DNA from 4 places in the Micromonospora sp. NPDC047467 genome. Region 1 is predicted to be linked to each of the others. Evidence: riboswitches for the same ligand, from Rfam matches in the RefSeq annotation. Region 1 holds a riboswitch; each other region holds the start of a gene.
What was found. A riboswitch is a leader RNA that binds a small molecule or an ion and turns the genes downstream of it on or off. The one in region 1 is predicted to bind cyclic di-AMP.

Region 1 (2,159 bases):
GCGCGGTGCTGCTCGGCCGGGACCCGGGCGTCGAGATGCCGCGGCTGCCAGATTGACCGGTCCGCGTGCTTTTCCACCTGCTCAAGCTGCGATCGGAGACACATCACAGCAGGTCGGCGGTTTAGCCAGCGGCTGACAGGTGACCCTTGGGGGGTACAGCCTGACAAGGGGGGACCCACACGATGTCCGACGACACCAGCAACCGACCGAGCCGTCGCACCGAACGCCCGCACGACGTGACCGACCCTCTGCTCTGGCAGTTGGCGGTGGATGTGCTCAGCGCCCACGAGCCGGACGACGAGGGTCTCTGCCGCAACCTCCAGTGCGCCGGGCAGTCCTGGCCGTGCGCGGCCCGCAACGGCGCCGAGCAGTCGCTGCGCCTGTCCCGTAGCAACCACGACTCGGCCGAGGCTCCCATCGACGGCGGCGCGGACCGTCCCGGGGAGACCGCCGTGCCCGCCCCCCGCTGGGGCTGGAACGCCGGCCCGGCGGCGTCGCAGCGAGGGCCGAAGGCGTCCGTCTCGGCGGCGTGACGGCGGCCCGCACGGGCATCCGGGCTGACAGCACGACACACACGAACGCTCGGCCGGTGACCCGGCCGAGCGTTCGTGTGTGTCAACCGTCAGAGGCTGAGCCGCTGACCCGGGAAGATCAGACCCGGGTCGGCACCGACCAGCTGCCGATTGCGCTCGTACAGGGCCTGCCAGCCGCCGGCCTGCCGGTGGCTCTGCGCGATCTCGGACAGCGTGTCGCCCGGCTTCACCACGTACGTGTCGCCACTGGCCGCCGGGGTGGTGCGCTCGTGGTTGCGGGTCGCCGGCTGCTCGCCGCGCGACGACCGCTCCTTTGGCTTGGTGGTCTTGTCGGACTTCGACGACTTCGAGGTGGACTTCGTCGACTTCGTGGCGGAGCCGCTCGACGAGCCGCCCTTCTTGCCGCAGGTCGGCCACGCGCCGATGCCCTGCCCCTTGAGCACCTTCTCGGCGATGGCGATCTGCTCGCCGCGGCTGGCCAGGTCGGCGCGGGCGGCGTACTTCTTGCCGCCGTAACCGGCCCAGGTGCTCTGCGCGAACTGCAGACCGCCGTAGTAGCCGTTACCGGTGTTGATCTTCCAGTTGCCACCGGACTCGCACTTGGCGATCGCGTCCCAGTTGACCGCGGCCTGCGCCGGGGCCGCCGGCCCGAAGAGCGCGACGGCGCCGGTGACCGCGCCGACGGCCAGGGTGCCGACGGCGAGGCGGCGGGTGGTGACCCGTCGATGACGGGGGGTGTAGACAGACGTCATGGTGAGCTTCCTCCACGCCGGCGAGGTGAGCTGTCGGGTTCGGGCCGAGGAGCCCGGCCGCGCGGTGGCGGCTTCACCCCGAGGTGACGATGCACCGAGGAACGTTGGGTCCCCCGCTCCTGCCCGGGTGACTGGGTTCCGACGACCGGGGGCAGGATTTGGCGTTGCCGGCCGTGGTGTCCGCTGTGGCGAACCCGACCGACGTTAGGCACGGTCGATGACGATCGCCCAACCGCTGTGAAGTTCTTCACCGGGCCACGCTGAGCGGCCCGCTCAGCGGTTGCGAACCCCGCTGACCTGTGAAGTGACCACGATGGACCGTTTCCGATCAGGTCGACTGAAGCGGCCGGCGGCGCCCGACTGTTCGGGCGGCCGCCGGCCGGGGAAAACGGTCTACAGGGTACGGGCCAGCCGATCGGCGAGCGTCCGGGTGAAGCGGGCCGGGTCGGCCAGGTCGCCGCCCTCGGCGAGCACCGCCAGGCCGTACAGCAGCTCGGCGGTTTCGGTGAGGGTTTCGGCGGAATCGCCCTGCTCGTGGGCCTTACGGAGCGCGGCGACCAGAGGATGACCGGGATTGATCTCCAGGATGCGCTTCGTCGATGGGATCTCGTGCCCCATCGCCCGGTACATCTTCTCCAGGGTCGGCGTGAGGTCGTGCGCGTCACCCACCACACAGGCCGGTGAGGTGGTGAGCCGCGACGACAGGCGGACCTCCCGGACGCTGTCGGCCAGGGTGGTGCCCAGCCAGTCCACCAGCGCCGCGAACTCCTGCCGCTGCTGCTCGCGCTCGGCCTCGGCCTGCTGCTTCTCCTCGTCGGTGTCCAGGTCGACCTCACCCTTGGCGATCGACCGCAACGGCCGGCCGTCGTACGCG
Region 2 (2,159 bases), on a different contig from region 1:
TGGTCTTCGCCGCCGCGATCGTCGCGTTCGGCCGATGGCGGGGCCTCGCCGCGCTCGCGGGGCTGGCGGCCAGCTTCGCGATCCTGCTCACCTTCGTGCTGCCGGGCATCGCCGCCGGGGGGTCACCGCTGCTGGTGGCGGTGGTCGGCGCCGCGCTGATCATGTTCGTGGTGCTCTACCTGACGCACGGGGTCACCGCGCAGACCTCGGTCGCGGTGCTCGGCACCCTGGGCAGCCTCATCCTCACCGGCGTCCTCGCCACCATCGCCACGGCCGCCACCCACCTCACCGGCTTCGGCAGTGAGGAGGCGACGACGCTGTCGATGTTCCAGGGCGACGTGGACCTGCACGGTCTGCTGCTCGCCGGGATCATCATCGGGTCGCTCGGCGTGCTCGACGACGTGACGGTCACCCAGGCGGCCACCGTCACCGAGTTGGCGAACGCCAACCCGGGGCTGACCCGGTTGCAGCTCTACCGGGCGGCCACCCGGGTCGGCCGCGCCCACATCGCCTCCACGGTCAACACCATCGTCCTGGCGTACGCGGGCGCGTCACTCCCCCTGTTGCTCCTGCTCACCGCCGACTCGCGGCCGATCGCGCAGATCCTCACCAGTGAGTTCCTCGCGCAGGAGATCGTTCGCAGCGCGGTAGCCACACTCGGCCTGATCGCCGCCGTGCCGCTGACCACCGGGCTGGCCGCGGTGGTGACCGCGGCCGGGCGGTCGGATGCCACCCCGTCCGCCGATGCTCCCGCCCCGCGCCCCCGACCGGACCGGGCAGAGGCACTGGCGGCACTCGGCTCACCGCGAACGGGTCGACCCGACGGGCCGGACCAGACGCGGACCCCACCCCCACCCACCGCCACCGATCCGTGGCCGCAGTCGAACAGGAGCACAGATACGGCATGGTGACACTCCTCAGCGTGACCGGATCGGGCAGTCGTCCTGGAGGCCACGTCACTGGTCACTCAACGCCATGGCGAAATGACGCTTTTGGTGGGCATCCAGGCGTAGCTCACCCGGTCGACTCTCGGGTAACCTCGCTGCCGGTTACCGATGTAGGCGCGAAGCGGCGCCTGCGGTGCCACCGCCCAATCGCCAACCGGCGAGCCGGGGACCCAGGCACGTGGGGTGAATCCGCAGCAGCGGTAGGGGCCACTTCCGCCCCGAACCCGTCAGCTAACCCGGTCGGCGGTCGACGGAAGGGAACATTGTGACGGCACCCCTACGCCGCTGGTTGACACCCGTGGTGGCCGTGATCGCCGCACTGACCGTGCTTGCCGGGCCCCTCCCAGCCCACGCCGCCCCGGCGACCCCCACACCGTCCGGGCACGAGGAGGACAGCGAGCCAAAGCTGCTCAACGACGTCATCGAGCAGGCCAACCGCGACTACTCCGCCGCCAAGTCCAAGTTGGACAAATCCAAGAAGCGGCAGTTGGAGCTCGCGATAGAGGTCGACCGGGCCAAAGCCGACCTGGAGGCGCTGGCCCCGCAGGTCGGGCAGATCGCCGCCCAGTCGTACCGGACCGGCCGGATCGGCGCGATCGCGATGCTGCTGGAGAGCGACGCTCCCGACTCCTTCGTCCAGCGCGCCGCGACGCTCGACGAGATGAACATGGTCAACGAGAAGAAGCTCGCCGAGGTCAACACGGTCAAGGCCCGCGCCGAGCAGGCCAAGCTGGCCCTCGACACGGAGGTCCGCGAGCAGCAGAAGCAGACCGCACTGATGGCGAAGCGCAAGAGCGAGGCGGACAAGGCGCTCTCCCTCGTCGGCGGGAAGGGCTTCACCGGCGGCCTGGTGGATGCCACCTCGCGGGTCGCGAAGATCGGCCCGGGTCGCACCGCCGACGGTGACTGGAAGCCGCAGTCGTGCAGCGAGGACGACCCGACCACCTCCGGCTGCGTCACGCCCCGCACGCTGCACGCGTACAAGGAGGTCAAGCTGGCCGGCTTCAACCGCTTCGTCGGCTGTTACCGCCCCGGCGGGCCGTGGGAGCACCCGAAGGGCCGCGCCTGCGACTGGTCGCTGCAGAAGAGCGGCTTCGCCCCGTGGCACAACGAGGACACCCGCAAGTACGGCAACAACGTCGCCGCGTTCCTCATCCGTAACGCCGACCGACTCGGCATCTACTACGTGATCTGGAACCGACAGATCTGGTT
Region 3 (2,159 bases), on a different contig from region 1:
GGCCACCGGCACGGTTGGGATCCGCGCCGGCACCCGGTGGAGCAGGAGGCGCTGCTCCACCGGGCGATCCGCAACGCGAGGCGGGCCGACTACGAGGTCGCCGCCGCGCGGGAACGGTTGGCGTGGCGCGACGCCGAGTTGGCCGCGTCCTCGGCGCGTGCCCTGGCCGACGAGGCGTACGCGGCGGCGGCTCGGCTGCGGCCGACCCGGGCGATGCCCCGCCGAACCGTGCGGGTGGCGGCCCTTCCGGCTGCTGCGGCGCGCTGGCGTCCGGCCCGGGTGGGCTGAACGCCCCGAATATTCGGTGAGCCCGGTCACACCTTCCGGAAACCGGGCGGCTGACGCGTTCGGCCGGATTGTTCGCGCGGATGTGTCGGCATTGTCGACGACCTGTCCGCTTGTCGACCTGAGGTGCCGCCGTAACCGCTCGTCCCATCGAGTCACGTCAGTGGCAATACGCCCAGAAATTGTCGCGCCGCCTGAGGTTTACGCAGCTGAACCAGGCTTGGCAGGGTTCAGGCCGGCCAGTAGTGTCGTCCCGTCCGGTGCGGTAATCGATCGCAAGTGGCGACGCCGCGCTGACCCGCTCAATCGTGATCAACGAACCGGGGACCCACCAGTAAGTCCGGGGTGAATCCGCGAGCCACGGCCCGCGGTAGGGCGATCTTCCCGCCCGAATCCGTCAGCTAACCCGGTAGGCGGTGTCGGAAGGAGTTCCATCCTCATGCAGCACCCCTGCACCCCTCGGCCATTCCTCCGCCTTCACGGCGTAGCGGTACCCGCGCTTGTCCGTCTCGTGACGGTGAGCTGACCCCCCCCGGGTCACCGCCTTTCCCGCCCGGCCGTGCCGGGCGTTCCCCTGAGCGGTTCACCATCCGCGGACCACGGTCCGCGCGCTGGCGCCTGCCCGAATATCGGGCTGCCCCGGTGTGCCGCTCTCCCCCCGAACCGTGGAGGAACCGTGAAGCACACCCTGCAGCGTCAGCTGCGTCGTCTCGCCACCGAACGTCCGTACCAGATCGCCGCCGCCTCCGTCGCGGCCCTCGCCATCGCGACCACCACCGGCACCCTGGTTGCCGGCGGCGATGACGCCCCGGCCAGCCAGCACACCGCGACAACGGTCGCCGAGATGCGCAGCGACACCGCCGCCTCCCGCAGCGAGGCCCGCGTCGCGTCCCCCTCGGCCAGCGCCGCCCCGAGCACTGCCGCCCCGTCCGCCAGCGCCGCGTCGCCCGCCGCCAAGGCCAGCAGCGACCCGGACGTGACCGTCAAGAAGGCGGCACCGAAGCCACCCGCCACCAAGGTGCTCGACTACGACTACCAGGTGCAGAACACGTACTACAACTGCGGCCCGGCGGCGACCCGCAACGCCCTCAGCGCCGCCGGCATCAACCGCACCCAGAATCAGCTGGGCGCCGAGCTGGGCACCACCGAGATGGGCACCAACTCGGCCCTGGACACCACCCGGGTGCTCAACGCCGAGGTCAAGGGCTCTCCGTACCAGACCCGGATGTTCGCCGGCTCGCCCAGCCCGGCCCAGATGGACCGCCTCCAGGCTGATGTCGTCACCGCGATCACCGACGGTCGCGGCGTGGTGGCCAACGTGGCCGGGGACGCCGTCGACACCAACGGCGGCTGGCACTCCTACGGCGGCGGGCACTACGTCGCGGTGGTGGGCTACAAGGACGACGGCCGTACCGTCCGGATCGCCGACTCGGCCGACGCGGCAAACGCCGAGTACTGGATGACCACGATCGACCTGGCCAACTGGATCGCCACCCGGGGCTACTCCGCCTGACCCAGGTGGAGTCCGAAGACGCCGCGGGCGCCGACCCCCACGAGGGGCCGGCGCCCGCGGCGTCTTCGTCGATGCCGGGGCGACGGCTCTCGTCGCGGGCTGCGAACCGTGGGAGACTGCGGCCGTGGTGGATGAATCGGGTGGTCACGCCGACCGTAGGCCGGTCCTGCTTCTGCTGCACGGCATGGGGGCGACAGGTGACGTCTGGCTGCCCTGGGCTCCACTGTTGGAGCAGCACTGGCCCGGGCGGTGGCTGGCACCCGACCTCGCCGGCCATGGCTGGTCGGCCCCGCTGCCGTCGTACTCCTTCAGCGGTTTCGCCCAGCGGGTCGCCCAGGCTCTGGCGCCCGGCGACCGCATC
Region 4 (2,159 bases), on a different contig from region 1:
CACCGGCGACCCGCAGCGCACCTTCGGGCTCTACCGCCTCGAGGTGCTCGCCGCCCTGGCCAACGCCGTCCTGCTCTCCGGCGTGGCGATCTACGTGGTGATCGAGGCGATCCGCCGGTTCGGCGACCCGCACGAGGTGGTGGCCGGCCCGATGCTCGCGGTGGCCGTACTCGGCCTGCTCGCGAACGTGGTCGCGTTCGCCCTGCTCCGCACCGGGGCCCGGGAGAGCATCAACCTCCAGGGCGCCTACCTGGAGGTGCTCGGCGACCTGCTCGGCTCGGTCGGCGTGATCGGGGCGGCACTGCTCATCACGGTCACCGACTGGTGGTGGGCCGACCCACTGGTGGCGGTCGCCATCGGCGTGTTCATCCTGCCGCGCACCTGGCGGCTCGGCCGCGCCGCGGTCCGCATCCTGGTGCAGGCCGCCCCGGAACACCTCCAGGTCACCGCCGTGCACGACCGGCTGGCCGCCGTGCCCGGCGTCGTCGAGGTGCACGACCTGCACGTCTGGACGCTCACCTCGGGCATGGAGGTGGCCTCCGCACACCTGACCATGGCCCCCGGCGCGGAGGTCGGCGCCGTGCTCACCGCCGCGCGTGCCGCCCTCCAGGAAGACTTCCGGATCGAGCACGCCACGCTCCAGATCGAGCCCGGGGCCGCACCCGGTGCCTGCGGTGCCGTCACCTGGTGACAATTTGCCGAGATTTCATCGCATTAGTCGACATTCACGGTGACGACGTAGGCACCGTCCGTCACATTGGCTGCACCTGCCCCAGCGGCACCGGTAGGCTCGGTCTCGGCCACCACCAGGCGGCGCCCTCCCGGCGCCGGTGGGGGCCGCCGCCTAATCGCCCGAGAGGGCGAACCGGGGAACCACGTTCCTGGGGTGCATCCGCGTCAGCGGTAGGGATCTTCCGTCCCGAACCCGTCAGCTAACCCGGTCGGCGGCTAACGGAAGGACACGCATAGTGGCACCAGCACGACCCCCCGCCGCCCGACTGGCGGCGCTGATCGTCATGATGTTCACCCTCGGCGTCGCGATCCCGGCCGGCGCAGCCTCGGCCGCTCCCCCGGCCGCCCAGCGGGCCGCCGCAGCACCCAGCGACGACGAAGAGGGTGGCACCCCGGCCCTGCGGGCCCAGCTCGAAGCGGCCAGCAAGGGCTACCTCGACGCGAAGCGCGCCCTGGACACCTCCGTACAACGGCAGCAGCAACTCGCCACCAAACTGAAGACCACCGAAGCCGAGATGAACGAGCGCAACGGCAAGGTCGGTCAGATCGCCGGCGTCGCGTACCGCACCGGCCGGCTCAGCACCGTCTCGGCGCTGCTCAGCACCAACACCCCCGAAGGCTTCATGGACCGGGCCGCCGCGCTGGACGTGGTCGCCGCCAACGAGGACCGGGCACTGCGCGACCTCCTCGCCACCAAGGACGAGGCCAACCGCACCCGCGTCGCCCTCGACGGCGAGATCCGCGAGCAGCGCAAGCAGGTCGAGGTGATGGCCAAGCGCAAGGAACAGGCCGAGCGAGCCCTGACCGTGGCCACCACCAAGCCGCAGACCACCACCGCCGACACCAACTCCAACCGGGGCACCTCCAGCGCCAACGCCAAGGCCGCGCCGCGCAACTCCGACGGCTCCTGGCCGTCCGAGTCGTGCAGCGTCAACGACCCGACCCCGGCCAACGGCTGCATTACCCCCCGCACCCTGCACGCCCTCAACCAGGCCAAGGCCGCCGGCTTCACCCGGTACGTCTCCTGCCACCGCTCCGGCGGCTCCGGCGAGCACCCCAAGGGCCGGGCCTGCGACTTCGCCGCGCAGAAGAACGGCTTCGGCGGAGACGCCACCGGCGGCGACAAGACGTACGGCAACAACCTGGCCGCGTACTTCATCCGCAACGCCGACCGACTCGCCGTGCTGTACGTGATCTGGTACAGGCAGATCTGGCTACCCAGCAGCGGGTGGAAGTCCTACAGCGGAGCGGGCGGCGACCCGTCCAGCGATCACACCAACCACGTGCACCTGTCCGTGTACTGACCCGACCCGGCCGGCGCCTCTCCGATGTGGGGCGCCGGCCGTCGGCCCTCAGGCCGCTGAGCGGGCTGGCCTGGCACCGGCCGCACCCCGATTGCCCGGCAACGCCAGCCATGATCGCGCTGC

Region 2: another riboswitch for cyclic di-AMP. It lies ahead of ABZ780_RS06660 (hypothetical protein); the one in region 1 lies ahead of ABZ780_RS21925 (transglycosylase family protein).
Region 3: another riboswitch for cyclic di-AMP. It lies ahead of ABZ780_RS27705 (C39 family peptidase); the one in region 1 lies ahead of ABZ780_RS21925 (transglycosylase family protein).
Region 4: another riboswitch for cyclic di-AMP. It lies ahead of ABZ780_RS13605 (hypothetical protein); the one in region 1 lies ahead of ABZ780_RS21925 (transglycosylase family protein).

What each region holds. Positions count from the first base shown of each region.
Region 1 is NZ_JBEYTO010000007.1:405,375-407,533, forward strand. It holds gene dinB (DNA polymerase IV) at 1-56, shown strand, start outside; gene ABZ780_RS21920 (hypothetical protein) at 183-533, shown strand; gene ABZ780_RS21925 (transglycosylase family protein) at 623-1,285, opposite strand; cyclic di-AMP (ydaO/yuaA leader) riboswitch at 1,287-1,459, opposite strand; gene htpG (molecular chaperone HtpG) at 1,679-2,159, opposite strand, start outside.
Region 2 is NZ_JBEYTO010000002.1:524,786-526,944, reverse strand. It holds gene ABZ780_RS06665 (YibE/F family protein) at 1-911, shown strand, start outside; cyclic di-AMP (ydaO/yuaA leader) riboswitch at 1,078-1,208, shown strand; gene ABZ780_RS06660 (hypothetical protein) at 1,213-2,159, shown strand, end outside.
Region 3 is NZ_JBEYTO010000012.1:75,595-77,753, reverse strand. It holds gene ABZ780_RS27710 (hypothetical protein) at 1-288, shown strand, start outside; cyclic di-AMP (ydaO/yuaA leader) riboswitch at 575-716, shown strand; gene ABZ780_RS27705 (C39 family peptidase) at 962-1,798, shown strand; gene ABZ780_RS27700 (alpha/beta hydrolase) at 1,923-2,159, shown strand, end outside.
Region 4 is NZ_JBEYTO010000004.1:234,225-236,383, reverse strand. It holds gene ABZ780_RS13610 (cation diffusion facilitator family transporter) at 1-691, shown strand, start outside; cyclic di-AMP (ydaO/yuaA leader) riboswitch at 832-963, shown strand; gene ABZ780_RS13605 (hypothetical protein) at 1,017-2,036, shown strand.